2 regions of the Nonomuraea sp. NPDC051941 genome follow, and region 1 is predicted to be linked to the other one. Evidence: riboswitches for the same ligand, from Rfam matches in the RefSeq annotation. Region 1 holds a riboswitch; the other holds the start of a gene.

Region 1 (7,132 bases):
CCCCACGCCGTGGGCGGCCAAGGGGGCCGTCATGCGCTCGGTCATCGAGGCGGCGGAGGCCGAGCACGAGGGCCGGCGCATCGACACCACCGACGGCGTGCGGGTGGCCCACGACGACGGGAGCTGGGTGCTCGTGCTGCCCGCGGCCACCGAGCCCGTGACCGATCTGTGGGCCGAGGCGGGCGACATGGACGGCGCCCAGGCCCTGCTCGAACGGTGGGCCCGCATCGTGGAGCAGGCCGCCATGTGAACAATCGTCGCGGAGGGTGAGGAAAAAAGCCATTAGGGTTGACGTGCCCAGACAGTGCCGCAAGATCGTAATGTAGAAACGCGCGGCGGCATGGACCACGGGGCGGAAGCGGCGGTAACTTTGTCTGCGTCCAAACCACAGTCCAGTGCCCCGCCTTGACCTTTGCCGCTGATCAGCGTATCTTGCGGCATTCGCAAACTTGAAAAAGCGAAGCGAGGCGCGTCTTTGAGCACCGTCGCCGCGTCTTCGCGGTAGGAGGCCGAGCCGATCGATGCCGAGCGTCTACTGCACGCAGTGCGGGCACGCCAACCCCGAGGATGCCCGTTTCTGTTCCCGCTGTGGGTCACCGCTGACCAGACCCGAGGTCTCCGGGGACACCACGTCGACGATCTCCATCGCGGGAATCGAGGCATACGAGGCTGAGGCAGGCGACATGCTCCTGGCGGAGCGGGCTCTGGTCGAGCAGCTGCCGCCCGGCACGGCGCTGCTCACGGTGACCAGGGGCCCCAACCAGGGGAGCCGTTTCCGGCTGGACAAGAACCTCACCACGACCGGGCGCCACCCGGAGAGCGACATCTTCCTCGACGACATCACGGTCTCCCGCCGCCACGTCGAGTTCTACCGCCACCCCGGCGGTCAGTTCTCCGTGCGCGACGTGGGCAGCCTCAACGGCACCTACGTCAACAGGGAACGCATCGAGGAGGTTCCCCTGCACTCCGGAGACGAGGTGCAGATCGGCAAGTTCCGCCTCGTCTTCCTGATGCGGACCCACGCCGGCGCATGATCGAGCCGAGCGAGCGACTCGTGGACGCGCCGTCCCGGGAGGTCACATGACCTCCCAGGCGGCACGCTCTCACATGAGCATCGGGGAGGTGCTCGCGCTCCTGCAGGGCGAGTTCCCCGATGTGACGATCTCCAAGATCCGCTTCCTGGAGGGTGAGGGGCTGATCGAGCCGGAGCGCAGCCCGTCCGGCTACCGCAAGTTCACTCACCTGCACGTGGAGCAGCTGCGCTTCATCCTGCGCGAGCAACGCGACCATTACCTGCCGCTGCGGGTGATCAAGGACAGGATGGCCGAGAGCTTCGGCCGTCCGCGCGCCGTACAGGAGAAGACGGAGGTCCGGCTCAGCCGGGCCGAGCTGCTCGAGGCGGCGGAGATCGACGACGAGACGCTCACCGAGCTCGAGGACTACGGCCTGCTCGCCCCGGTGGCCAGGCGCTATGACGAAGAGGCGCTCAACGTGGCCCGCAGCATCGGCGCGCTGGCCCGTTTTGGCCTGCGCGCCCGCCACCTGCGGGCGGTCAAGGCCGCGGCCGAGCGCGAGTGCGGGCTCGTCGAGCAGGCGGTCGCGCCCATACTCAAACGGCGGGCCCCCGGCGCCATCGGGGAGGCCGACGAGGTCGCCAGGGAGCTTTCCACACTCCTGCTCGACCTGCACGCATCCCTTGTGCGGTCGGGGATCCGGTCCGTACTGGGGCGTTGAGACCCTGGCGAGCTGGGAGGCGGAGGCGCATTCCATGCCCGCCGGGTGTTACGTTGAATTGCAGTAGCCAGTCAGCAGTAGCGACCCGCAAACAGCTGTGCCGGGTGACCGGTCAGGAATACGGAGCAGCCCGTGTTGCAGATGGAGGTCGTGGGCGTTCGAGTCGAAATGCCCACAAATCAGCCGATCGTCTTGCTCAAGGAGGCACACGGGGAGCGGTTCCTTCCTATATGGATTGGCATGACCGAGGCGACGGCCATCGCGCTGGCCCAAGCGGAGGAGCCACCGCCGCGTCCGCTCACCCACGACCTCTTCCGAGACGTGCTGAGCGCTCTGGGCGTCGGCCTGCGAGCGGTCAACATCGTCGCCTTGCGCGACGGCATCTTCTTCGCCGATCTGGTCTTCTCCAACGGCGTGGAGGTGAGCGCGCGGCCGTCCGACTCGATCGCGCTCGCCCTGCGCACCGGAGCGCGCATCTTCGCCAGCGAGGAGGTCGTCCAGGAGGCCGGGGTGATCATCCCGGACGACCAGGAAGACGAGGTGGAGAAGTTCAGAGAGTTCCTTGACACGATCACTCCCGAAGACTTCGGCAGGGCGGGGTAGGTATTTCGGTGCATTTACGCTTCACGACGCGCCGAGCCGGATCGTTGACTGAGCATGGTCACGGTCCTACGGTGCAAGTGAAACCCGTGGTCGCCCTTTACGAACCCCCAGATCAGGCCGCGGGATGAGAGAAAGCCGGAGGTCCGCGTGGCGGTCAGCAGCGGCGAGGGAAAGACGGCCGGCCAGGAAGATCCGGTTCGGCGCGAGAGCGCGCGGCAGCGTGCCGGAGAGCAGGGCCTGCTCTTCGACGAACAGCCGGCGTCGCTGCCGGCGGACATCGGATACCGCGGGCCGACGGCCTGCGCGGCGGCCGGCATCACCTACAGGCAGCTCGACTACTGGGCGCGCACGGGCCTCGTGGAGCCCACGATAAGAGCCGCGCAGGGCTCGGGCTCCCAGCGGCTCTACAGCTTCCGGGACATCCTGGTGCTCAAGGTCGTCAAGCGGCTCCTCGACACCGGGGTGTCGCTGCAGCAGATCCGTACGGCCGTCCAGCATCTGCGTGACCGCGGGGTCGCCGACCTCGCGCAGATCACGCTCATGAGCGACGGCGTCAGCGTCTACGAGTGCACCTCGGCCGACGAGGTGATAGACCTGCTCCAAGGCGGTCAGGGCGTGTTCGGCATCGCGCTCGGCCGGGTCTGGCGAGAGGTCGAGGGCTCCCTCGCGGAGCTGCCGGGGGAACGAGCGGCGGTCGAGGACAGCGTCCCGGCCGACCACCCCGCTGACGAGCTCGCCCGCCGTCGCCGCGCGCGGCGCCTCAGCTAGCACACCCCCTTCTGCCGTGGGCCGCCGGACGCGGCCCACCGGGCAATCCGCACATAACGCATCGACGGGGAAATTCATGCGTAACGCGGAGGGTTGTAATCTAGGACAGCAAGGCTGATGACCCCGTGCGGGAGAGTCCCTGGGACCCGCGGGTCTCAGGGCGCCGAAGGAGCAACCCTCCCCGGAATCTCTCAGGCACCCTGTACCGCTCGGGTGAGGCAACTCTGGAAAGCAGGCGCGCCCGCCAGGCGCGCCTCACCGACGGTGCAAGCCCCATTCCCGGGGTGAAGCTCTCAGGTCGCGGCGTCGCCGCGCTGACAGAGGGGGAGATCCGGCACTCGCCCGCGCCACGGCGCCGGTCTCCATAGCCTCGGGAGGCACTGTCCATGACCGACCTGTCAGCTCCGCCGTTCTCGTCCAGGCACATCGGCCCATCCGCGACCGAGCAGCAGCGCATGCTCGAGTCCGTGGGCTTCGAGTCCGTGGCGGATCTGGTGGCCGTGGCCGTCCCCGAGGCCATCAGGGCCAAGGACCGGCTCCAGCTGCCCGCCGCCGTCGGCGAGGCCGAGGCCATCGCCGAGCTGCGCGCCCTGGCCGGCCGCAACCGCGTGCTCACCTCCATGATCGGCCTGGGCTACCACGACACGATCACCCCCGCCGTCATCCGGCGCAACCTGCTGGAGAACCCGGGCTGGTACACCGCCTACACCCCGTACCAGCCGGAGATCTCGCAGGGCCGCCTCGAGGCGCTGCTGAACTTCCAGACCGTCGTCTCCGACCTGACGGGCCTGCCCGTCGCGGGCGCCTCCCTCCTCGACGAGGCCACGGCCGCCGCCGAGGCGATGACCCTGGCCCGCCGCTCGGGCAAGTCCAAGAGCAGCGTGTTCGTGGTGGACGCCGACGCGCTGCCGCAGACCAAGGCCGTGCTCGCCACCAGGGCCGAGCCCCTGGGCATCACGCTGGTGGAGCACTCCCTCGAGGGCGGGCTGCCCGAGTGTTTCGGCGTGCTCGTCCAGTACCCGGGCGCGTCCGGGCGGCTGCGCGACTTCCGCGCCGTGGCCGCCGCCGCGCACGAGGCGGGCGCGCTCGTCGTGGCCGCCGCCGACCTGCTGGCCCTCACCCTCGTGGCCGCGCCCGGCGAGCTGGGCGCCGACATCGCGATCGGCTCCTCGCAGCGGTTCGGGGTGCCGTTCGGGTTCGGCGGGCCGCACGCGGCCTACATGTCCGTACGCGAGGGCCTGCAGCGCCAGCTCCCCGGCCGCCTGGTGGGCGTGTCGGTGGACGCCGACGGCGACCCCGCGTACCGGCTGGCCCTGCAGACCCGCGAGCAGCACATCCGCCGCGAGAAGGCCACCAGCAACATCTGCACCGCGCAGGTCCTGCTCGCCGTCATCGCGAGCATGTACGCCGTCTACCACGGCCCCGAGGGGCTGCGCCGGATCGCCCACCGGGCGCACCGCCACGCCGTGGCCCTGGCCGATGGGCTGCGCCAGGCGGGCCTGGAGGTCGTGCACCGCGAGTTCTTCGACACCGTGCTCGTACGCGTGCCCGGCCGGGCCGCCGAGGTGGTCACCGCCGCCGTCGAGCAGGGCGTGAACCTCTGGCGGGTCGACGACGACCACGTGTCGATCTCCTGCGACGAGAAGACCGGCGCCGCCGAGGTCGCCAAGGTGTGGGCCGCCTTCGGCGTCGAGCGGGCCGACGTGGCCCTGGACGCGGACGCGCTGCCCGCCTCGCTGGCGCGCGAGTCCGGCTACCTCACCCACCCGGTCTTCCACAGCCACCGCTCCGAGACCGCCATGCTGCGCTACCTGCGCAAGCTGCAGGACAAGGACATCGCGCTCGACCGCTCCATGATCCCGCTCGGCTCCTGCACGATGAAGCTGAACGCGACCACCGAGATGGAGCCGATCACCTGGCCCGAGTTCGCCGCGATCCACCCGTACGCGCCGGACGACCAGGCCGAGGGCTACCGCGAGCTGATCGGCACGCTGGAGGGCTGGCTGGCCGAGGTGACCGGCTACGACCGCGTCTCCATCCAGCCGAACGCCGGCTCGCAGGGCGAGTTCGCCGGACTGCTGGCCATCCGCGCCTACCACCGAGCCAACGGGCACGGCGAGCGCGACGTCTGCCTCATCCCGTCCTCCGCCCACGGCACCAACGCCGCCAGCGCGATCATGGCGGGCATGCGGGTCGTGGTCGTGGCCTGCGACTCCGACGGCAACGTGGACCTGGCCGACCTCGACGCCAAGATCGACAAGCACCGGGACGCGCTGGCCGCGATCATGGTGACGTACCCCTCGACGCACGGCGTGTACGAGGAGACGATCACCGAGGTGTGCGCCAAGGTGCACGAGGCCGGGGGCCAGGTCTACGTGGACGGGGCCAACCTCAACGCGCTGGTCGGGCTGGCCAAGCCGGGCGAGTTCGGGGCCGACGTGTCCCACCTCAACCTGCACAAGACGTTCTGCATCCCGCACGGCGGCGGCGGGCCGGGCGTCGGCCCCGTCGCGGTCCGCGGCCACCTGGCGGCCTTCCTGCCCGGCCACCCGCTGTACGACGGCACGCCGGTGGGTCCCGTCTCGGCGGCCCCGTACGGCTCGGCGGGGATCCTGCCGATCTCGTGGGCGTACATCAGGATGATGGGCTCCGAGGGCCTCACGGCGGCCACCGAGCAGGCCATCCTGTCGGCCAACTACCTGGCCAGGCGGCTCGCCCCGCACTTCCCCGTGCTCTACACGGGGCGCGGCGGGCTGGTGGCCCACGAGTGCATCGTCGACCTGCGGCAGATCACCAAGGAGACCGGGGTCACCGTGGACGACGTCGCCAAGCGGCTCATCGACTACGGCTTCCACGCGCCGACCATGTCGTTCCCCGTGGCGGGGACGCTGATGATCGAGCCGACCGAGAGCGAGGACCTCGGGGAGCTCGACCGGTTCGTGGACGCGCTGATCGCGATCCGCGGCGAGATCGACAAGGTGGCGTCGGGGGCCTACGACCCGGCGGACAACCCGCTGCGGAACGCGCCCCACACGGCCGAGTCGGTCAGCGCCGACGAGTGGACCCACCCGTACACGCGTGGTGAGGCCGCCTATCCGCTGCCGTCGGTGCGGGACGGGAAGTACTGGGTGCCGGTGCGCCGGATCGACCAGGCCTACGGGGACCGGAACCTGGTCTGCTCCTGCCCGCCGCTGGAGGCTTACGAGGACTAGGAGCTCCCCGCGGGCTCTCCTGCCGGGCGGGCGTCCGTCGTCCGTCCGGTTGCCCTCGGCGTCGCATGCCCGCGTCGGGCGCCGGAAGCGGGCATCGCGGGAGTCGGGTTGGCGTGGGATCATCGGCTGGGAGGCCGGTGATGGGCGACGGCGTGGTGGGCGACCTGGTCAAGGGGCAGGTGTCCCTGTTATCCGGGCTGACCGTCTGCCTGGTGATCATGCCCGGGTGCTTCTCCTTCAACTGCGGGATGAGCGACTTCGGCGTCCACTGGCGCACGGTCGTCCCGTACGCCGTCGGGTTCCTCGGCGCGGCCCTCTACACCCGGAGAGCGCTGCGGGCCGCCGCGCCCGCCCTCCCCGCGCCGCGGTTCGTGGCGGTGGCCGGGGACTCGTTCGCGGTGCTGCTGGTCGGGATCCTGCTCACGCCTTACACCCTCGGGAGCGGCGTGCATTGGGTTCACAGGTCGTTCGGGGCGGCGTTGTTCCTGCACGAGCTGGTGCTGGCGGTGCGCATGGTGTCGTGGGCGTCCACCGGGGCGGCGCTGGTCGGCTTACAGGTGGCCGCCGGGGTGGCCTCCGGCGTGTCGGTCGTGCTGGCCGAAGGGCCGCTGGTGGTGGGGCAGGCGGTGTTCCAGCTCGCGTTCGGGCTGGTCATGATCAGGACCGTACGCCTGCTGCTGCGCAGGGGTCCGAAGCCGGTCAGTCCTTCCGCGTCAACTGAGCAGACATGATCGACAGAAATGGTTAGGCTCGGTGCGACCGTCGCCAGAAGGAGCTCTCTTGACGTCCTCAGAGCTGGAGACCCCGCCCCTCGA
Region 2 (7,132 bases), on a different contig from region 1:
CGATCGAGGCGGTCGAGCTGAACTCGGCCCCCTTCGCCGTGGCCGTGCAGTGGCACCCCGAGGCGGCCGAGGACGGCGCCCTCTTCGAGGCACTCGTCGAGGCCTGCTGATCAGCCGGAGCGCCTCACGCCACCGGTTTGAGCACGCCGTCCAGCGCCACGGCTCCGGCGCCGTGCTTGGCCTCGATGCCGCGGCGCTGCTCGTCGGTGGCCACCCAGACCAGCACGTCCACCTGGTTGCGCAGCACGTTGGTCGAGGCCGAGACGAGAGCGCCGCCCAGCTCGGCCTCGACCTCCCGCTGGATCTCCCGCAACTCGCTCTCGCTGCGCGCCGCGCCGCTGACGCACAGCGCGCCGCCCCACACCTCGCGGATCCACGCCTCACGACCGGACAGGTCGCCGGTGAACTTCAGGTTGAGCACCAGCCGCAGCGGGTCGTTGGCCTCGGGTGACTCCGCGGGCTTGCCCTCCATGTAGCTCTGGTCGATCCAGGCGCCCGCGAACTCCTCGACCGCGCCGGCCCGCGACATCGCCTGTTCCATCGCCTGCTGCGTGGCCCTGGCGGGATCGACGGGCCGCCAGCCGCCCTCCGGCGCCGGGCACGGGCTGGTGAAGTCCACCTGACGAGCAGGGGCCGCCTTCGCGGACGGGCCGGGCGGCTCGGTGAGCGTCAGCCGGGCGCCGTCCCAGGTGCCTACGACGCGGTAGTCGCCCCACTTCACGCCGCCCTGCGACTCGTGATCCACCTTGTTCCAGTCCCAGCCGACGACGTCCGGACCGCCGCACTGCGGTGGCAGCGACTCCATGATCATCATGCACAGCTGCGGCCCGTGACCGCCGCCTTCGAGCACCGTCAGGCTGGCCTCGTACCGGGGTGGGGCCGCCGCCTCCGACGCGCCGCAGCCCGCCAGGGCCAGGGTGGTCAGCAGGCCGAGGGCCGCCGTTCGCCGATTCATACCCCTTCGACGTCGGCGACCCCCGGAGTGGTTCATGAGTCCTCAGAACGCGACAACAACCCCATCGCGGCACTAGGCTGACGGACATCACCGGCGAAACCGTGCGGGAGAGTGCCCTGACAGCCGGTCAGGGTCCCTGAAGGAGCAAGCCCTCCCCGCAAACCTCTCAAGGCAAAGGACCGCACGGCCTATGGTGACCTCTGGAAAGCAGGCCCGCGGGGCCTCGCCGAAGGTGAAAGTCCGGCAAAACTCGGGCGAAGCTCTCAGGCATCGATGACAGAGGGGGAGGATGCTGGCATCCAATCCTGTCCAGAGGTGCGACAAATGTCCCGACCAACACCGCTACGAGACGTTCACGAGAGCCTCGGCGCCACGCTCACCGACTTCGCCGGGTGGCTCATGCCGCTCCGGTACGGGAGCGAGTCCGCGGAGCACAACGCCGTTCGCCAGGCGGCCGGGCTGTTCGACCTCTCCCACATGGGCGAAATCTTCCTGACCGGGCCGCAGGCCGGGCAGGCGCTCGACTACGCGCTGGTCGGCCACCTGTCGGCGCTGGCGACCGGGCGGGCCAGATACACGATGATCGTCAACGAGCGGGGCGGGGTGCTCGACGACCTCATCGTCTACCGGCTCGACGACGACGAGTTCATGGTCGTGGCAAACGCCTCGAACTACGAAAAAGTGGCAAAAGAGCTGATTGAGCGGTCGAAGGCGTATGACGTGCTGGTCGAGGACCGGTCGGACCAGTACGCGCTGATCGCCGTACAGGGGCCCCGGTCCCAGGAGATCCTCGCCACGCTCACCGACGCCGACCTCGACGGGCTCAAGTACTACGCGGGCCTGCCCGACCTGGTCGACGGGCGGCAGGCGCTGATCGCCCGCACCGGCTACACCGGCGAGGACGGGTTCGAGCTGTTCGTCGCCAACCAGGACGCGGTTCCGCTCTGGCACGCGCTCATGGCGGCGGGCGAGCCGCACGGCCTCAAGCCCGCCGGCCTGTCCAGCCGCGACACCCTCAGGCTCGAAGCCGGCATGCCGCTCTACGGCAACGAACTGAGCGTCGAACTGACCCCGTTCGACGCGGGGCTGGGCAGAGTGGTGAAATTCGACAAGCCGGGCGACTTCGTCGGCCGGTCGGCGCTCGAGGCGATCAAGGACGACCCGCCCCGGCGCCGGCTCGTCGGCCTGGTCGCGCGGGGACGCCGGGTGCCGCGCCACGGCTACCCGGTCACCAAAGACGGCGCCGTCGTCGGCGAGGTCACCAGCGGTGCGCCCTCCCAGAGCCTGGGCAGGCCCATCGCGATGGCCTACGTGGACACCGAGGCCGAGTCAGGCCTGGCCGTGGACATCCGGGGCAGCCATGAACCTATGGACCTGGTAGAGCTGCCCTTCTACAGGAGGAACAAGTGAGCAACATCCCTGACGACCTGAGCTACACCAAGGAGCACGAGTGGGTGGCCGGCCTCGACGACGGCCTCACCGTGACCATCGGCGTCACGGCCTTCGCCGCCGAATCTCTTGGTGACGTCGTCTTTGTGCAGCTCCCCGACGTCGGCTCGACCGTCGAGCCGGGCGACTCCATCGGCGAGGTGGAGTCGACCAAGTCGGTGAACGAGATCTACACCCCCGTCGGGGGTGAGATCGTCGAGGTGAACCAGGCCGTGGTCGACGACCCGAGCCTGGTCAACAGTGACCCGTACGGCGACGGTTGGATGTTCCGGGTGCGCGTCGAGGGCGACGCCGAGGACGTGCTCTCCGCCGAGGAGTACAAGGCACTCACCTCAGGCGATTCCTGACCTTTTGCCGGGGCCCTGCGACGGGCCCCGGCACCAGCATGAAAGGCGCCATCAATGGCGATCAGCGTCTTCGACCTCTTCAAGATCGGCATCGGCCCGTCGAGCTCCCACACGGGAGGCCCGATGGCGGCCGCGCACAAGTTCGCCCGCGGGCTGCACGACGACGGCCTGCTCTCCCGGGTCGCGCGGGTCGAGGCCATCCTGTACGGCTCGCTCGGCCTGACCGGCAAGGGCCACGGCAGCGACAAGGCGGTCCTGCTCGGCCTGTCCGGCGAGAAGCCCGAGCTCGTCGACGTCGACTCCATCGACGGCCGCCTGGCCGAGATGCGCGAGTCGGGCACGGTCAAGCTGTACGGGACGCACGAGATCCGCTTCGTCGTGGGCGAGCACCTCGTCTTCGAGCGCAAGATCTCGCTGCCCGAGCACCCGAACGGCATGCGCTTCACCGCGTACGACGCCGACGGCGGGCAGCTGAGGGAGAAGGTCTACTTCTCGGTGGGTGGCGGCTTCGTCGTCGACGAGAAGGCCACGGGCGCCGACCGCATCAAGCCGGACGACACCGTCCTGCCCTACCCGTTCACCACGGGCGAGGAGCTGCTCAAGCACTGCTCCAACACGGGCCTGTCGATCTCGGCGCTGATGCTGGAGAACGAGAAGGCGTTCGGCCGCACCGAGGAGGAGATCCGCTCGGGCCTGCTGCGGCTCTGGGCGGTCATGTCGGAGTGCGTGCGCCGGGGCATCTCCAAGGAGGGCGTCCTGCCCGGCGGTCTCAAGGTCAAGCGCCGCGCCAACCAGCTCCACCGCCGCCTGCAGTCGGAGCCCGCGGAGAAGGACCCGCTGCAGGCCATGGACTGGGTCGCGCTGTTCGCGCTGGCGGTCAACGAGGAGAACGCCGCCGGGGGCCGCATCGTCACCGCCCCCACCAACGGCGCCGCCGGCATCATCCCGGCCGTCCTGACGTACTACACCCGCTTCGTCCCGCACGCGGACGAGGAGGGCGTGGTCCGCTTCCTGCTGACGGCGGGCGCGATCGGCGTGCTGTTCAAGGAGAACGCCTCGATCTCGGGCGCCGAGGTGGGCTGCCAGGGCGAGGTCGGCTCCGCCTGCTCGATGGCCTCGGCCGGCCTCACGGAGGCCCTCGGCGGCACGCCCGAGCAGGTCGAGAACGCGGCCGAGATCGGCATCGAGCACAACCTGGGCCTGACCTGCGACCCGATCGGCGGCCTGGTCCAGATCCCGTGCATCGAGCGGAACGCGGTGGCCTCCAACAAGGCCATCACGGCCGCCCGGATCGCCCTGCGCGGCGACGGCCGCCACTTCGTGCCGCTGGATCGTGCCATCAAGACGATGCGGGACACCGGGCGGGACATGCTGGACAAGTACAAGGAGACCTCACGCGGCGGCCTGGCCGTCAACGTGATCGAGTGCTGACCTCACCCTGATGGCCGCCGGGTCAGCGGCGGACGTGCAGGCGGACGACGGTGCTCGCCTCGTCGTCGCGGACCTCGCGGCGGATCCTGCCGACGATGTCGTGGTCCAGCTTGCTCACCACCGCGCCGACGTCCGCGGTGGACGGGCACGTCAGGGTGACGCGCAGGCCGTTCTCGGTGACCCGCACCGCCGACCGGCCCAGCCCTTCCACGCCCTTCAGCCCGACGAAGAGCATCGCGGTGCCCGTGCCGTTGCGGGCGCCGCGGCGGCCCCAGCCGAGGCTGAGCAGGAGCCAGCGGAGCGAGACCAGCGACAGGAGCAGGAAGCTCAGGGCCAGCACCCACAGGGGCCAGGGCTCGTCGGCCAGCACCCGGCGGACCTGGTTCGGGAGGACCTTGGCGGTGGCGGGCAGGTCGAAGAAGCGGCCGTGGCCGCGGAGCCAGGCGTACACGCCCAGGCCCAGCAGGGTGCCGCCCACGATGGCCAGGCCGACGCGGTTGCCCGCGTACTGCCGCATCGCGGCCCCCTTGCCGCGCGGGGGTGTCCGTTGCGCGTCCGTACGTTCGGGCATCAGGCCCCCTCTCCGCGTGGCCGGGGCCTCTCGGCGCGTTCGGGCATCAGGCCCCCTTTCTGCGCAGCCGGACCACGACCTCGCCCGTGCCCAGCGTGCCCACGCCCGCCAGCCGGTCGCCCACCGCCGTGCCGACCTGCCTGAGCATCGTGCCGGAGCTCTCCGTCCCCGTCATGACCGTGACCTCGATGGTGCTCCTGCGCAGCCGTACCCGGGCCCGGTCCACCCCCGGCACCTGCTGGGCGGCCGCGCGGAGCGTGCGGCGCAGGCCCGAGCGGGTGATGCCGATGACGGTCCGCGGGTCGGACGTCTCCACCGGCACCAGCCTCGACTGGCCGGGCACGATCGCCAGCAGCAGCATGAACGTGCCCGCGCCCACCATGCCCGCGGCGGCGGTGGCCAGCTCGGGCCAGGTGGTCCTGCTTGCGAGCTCGACCAGTCTGTTCACGGGGACCCAGCCGAGCCGGTGGCCGAGCAGCCCTGACACGATCTCGGCCGCCGTCGCCCCCAGCCCGGCGGCCAGCGTGAGCGCGACGAGGGCTCCAGGGAGGGTTCGCGCCGGCCTGAGCGCCCTGCTCGCCCGGCGCAGCCCGGTGTGCCGCGCGGGGACGGCGGCGCCGGGGACTGTCTGCTGAAGCGTGGTCATCACAACGACACACGTACACGGGTCCCCCGGGGCCGGAACCGCGCCCCCGCCGCCCGTTTGCCCGAACATTACGGGGCGGCCAACAAGGTGAACAACACTCATATTCATTTGCCCGATATGCCGTTACGCTGCCCATATGGACGACCGCCAGCGCTATGACCGCGCCACAGCGGTCCTCGAGCCGCCGTTCGCGATCCTCGATCTGGCGGCCATGCGGGCCAACGCGGCGGACCTCGTACGGCGGGCGGCGGGCAAGCCGATCCGGGTGGCCAGCAAGTCGGTCCGCAGCCGCCCCGTGCTCGAACGCATCCTGGCCATGGACGGCTTCCGCGGCATCATGGCCTTCACGCTCCCCGAGGCGCTGTGGCTGGCCTCCCACGGGTTCACGGACATCCTGGTGGCCTACCCGACGGCCGACCGGCACGCGCTGGCCGAACTGGCCGGGGACGAGAACGCGGCCAGGCACATCACCCTGGCCATCGACTCGACCGCCCACCTGGACTTCACCGAGGCGGCCGTGGCCGGGGTGAGCCCCCGGGCCGAGATCCGGACCTGCATCGACATAGACGCCGGATATATCGCCTTTGGCGGGAAATTTCGGGCTGGGGTGCTCCGCTCGCCGATCCGCGAGCCCGACGAGGCCGCCGACCTGGCCGCCGCCGTCGCCAAGCGCCCCGGGTTCCGGGTGGCCGGGCTGATGGCGTACGAGGCCCAGATCGCCGGGCTCGGCGACGACCCGCCCGCGAACGCCGCCTACACCCGCGCCGTCCGCATCATGCAGGCCCGCTCGGCCAGGGACCTCATCCTCAGGCGCGGCCGCATCGTGAACGCCGTCCGCCAGATCACCGACCTGGAGTTCGTCAACGGCGGCGGCACCGGGTCCGTCGAGCGCACCGTACGCGAGAAGGCCATCACGGAGGTGGCGGCCGGATCCGGCTTCTTCCACCCGAGGTTGTTCGACTTCTACCGCCGCTTCACCGGGCACCCGGCCGCGCTCTTCGCATTGCCGGTGGTGCGCCGCCCGAGCGTGGACACCGTGACCGTGCTCGGCGGCGGTTATCTGGCCTCGGGCACGCCGGGCCAGAGCCGCCTGCCGCAGCCGTACCTGCCGGCCGGGCTGCGCTACGCCCGGGACGAGGGGGCGGGCGAGGTGCAGACCCCGCTGCTCGGCCAGGCGGCCCAGGACCTGCGGATCGGGGACCGGGTGTGGTTCAGGCATGCCAAGGCGGGCGAGATGTGCGAGCGCTTCGACGCGCTCCACCTCATCGACGGCGACACGCTGGTGGAGTCGGTGCCCACGTACCGGGGCGAGGGCCGGACCTTCCTCTGAGGGCCCCCGGCGAGCCCCTGCGGGTCAGCGGCGCCTGCGGCGGCGCCAGAGCATGACGGCCGCCCCCACGACCAGCACCGCGCCGATCCCGATCAGCACCGGCGCCAGGTCGGGCCGCTCCTCCTCCCACATCTCATCGGGATGCTCGCCGGCTTCGACCGGCCGCGACGTCACCCCCAGCGCGTCGCCCACGGACGCCACGAAGTGCGTGGCCCTGCTCTTGACGTCGGACACCGTGCGCTCGGCGACCCGCTTGGGGCTCACCCGGTCGGCTATGGCGTCGACCGTCTGCGCCAACTCCGCGCGTGTCCGCGCGATCCGCCGCTCCAACTCGTCCGGATCGGTGTCAGCCATGGCTCTCCTCTCGGCCTCATGCGTGGCCGCGCCCGCTCCGCGTGCCGTG

What was found. A riboswitch is a leader RNA that binds a small molecule or an ion and turns the genes downstream of it on or off. The one in region 1 is predicted to bind glycine.
Region 2: another riboswitch for glycine. It lies ahead of gcvT (glycine cleavage system aminomethyltransferase GcvT); the one in region 1 lies ahead of gcvP (aminomethyl-transferring glycine dehydrogenase).

What each region holds. Positions count from the first base shown of each region.
Region 1 covers NZ_JBIUCF010000012.1:160,965-168,096, forward strand. Annotated here, with positions in the region: gene ACIHFD_RS21650 (sugar phosphate nucleotidyltransferase) at 1-250, shown strand, start outside; gene ACIHFD_RS21655 (FHA domain-containing protein) at 522-1,034, shown strand; gene ACIHFD_RS21660 (MerR family transcriptional regulator) at 1,081-1,734, shown strand; gene ACIHFD_RS21665 (bifunctional nuclease family protein) at 1,867-2,337, shown strand; gene ACIHFD_RS21670 (MerR family transcriptional regulator) at 2,485-3,105, shown strand; glycine riboswitch at 3,224-3,323, shown strand; gene gcvP (aminomethyl-transferring glycine dehydrogenase) at 3,492-6,317, shown strand; gene ACIHFD_RS21680 (hypothetical protein) at 6,458-7,048, shown strand; gene ACIHFD_RS21685 (tetratricopeptide repeat protein) at 7,098-7,132, shown strand, end outside.
Region 2 covers NZ_JBIUCF010000014.1:174,133-181,264, forward strand. Annotated here, with positions in the region: gene ACIHFD_RS24335 (gamma-glutamyl-gamma-aminobutyrate hydrolase family protein) at 1-110, shown strand, start outside; gene ACIHFD_RS24340 (hypothetical protein) at 125-955, opposite strand; glycine riboswitch at 1,050-1,147, shown strand; gene gcvT (glycine cleavage system aminomethyltransferase GcvT) at 1,280-2,365, shown strand; gene gcvH (glycine cleavage system protein GcvH) at 2,362-2,751, shown strand; gene ACIHFD_RS24355 (L-serine ammonia-lyase) at 2,806-4,182, shown strand; gene ACIHFD_RS24360 (hypothetical protein) at 4,205-4,753, opposite strand; gene ACIHFD_RS24365 (DUF6286 domain-containing protein) at 4,800-5,399, opposite strand; gene ACIHFD_RS24370 (amino acid deaminase/aldolase) at 5,536-6,729, shown strand; gene ACIHFD_RS24375 (DUF3618 domain-containing protein) at 6,754-7,083, opposite strand.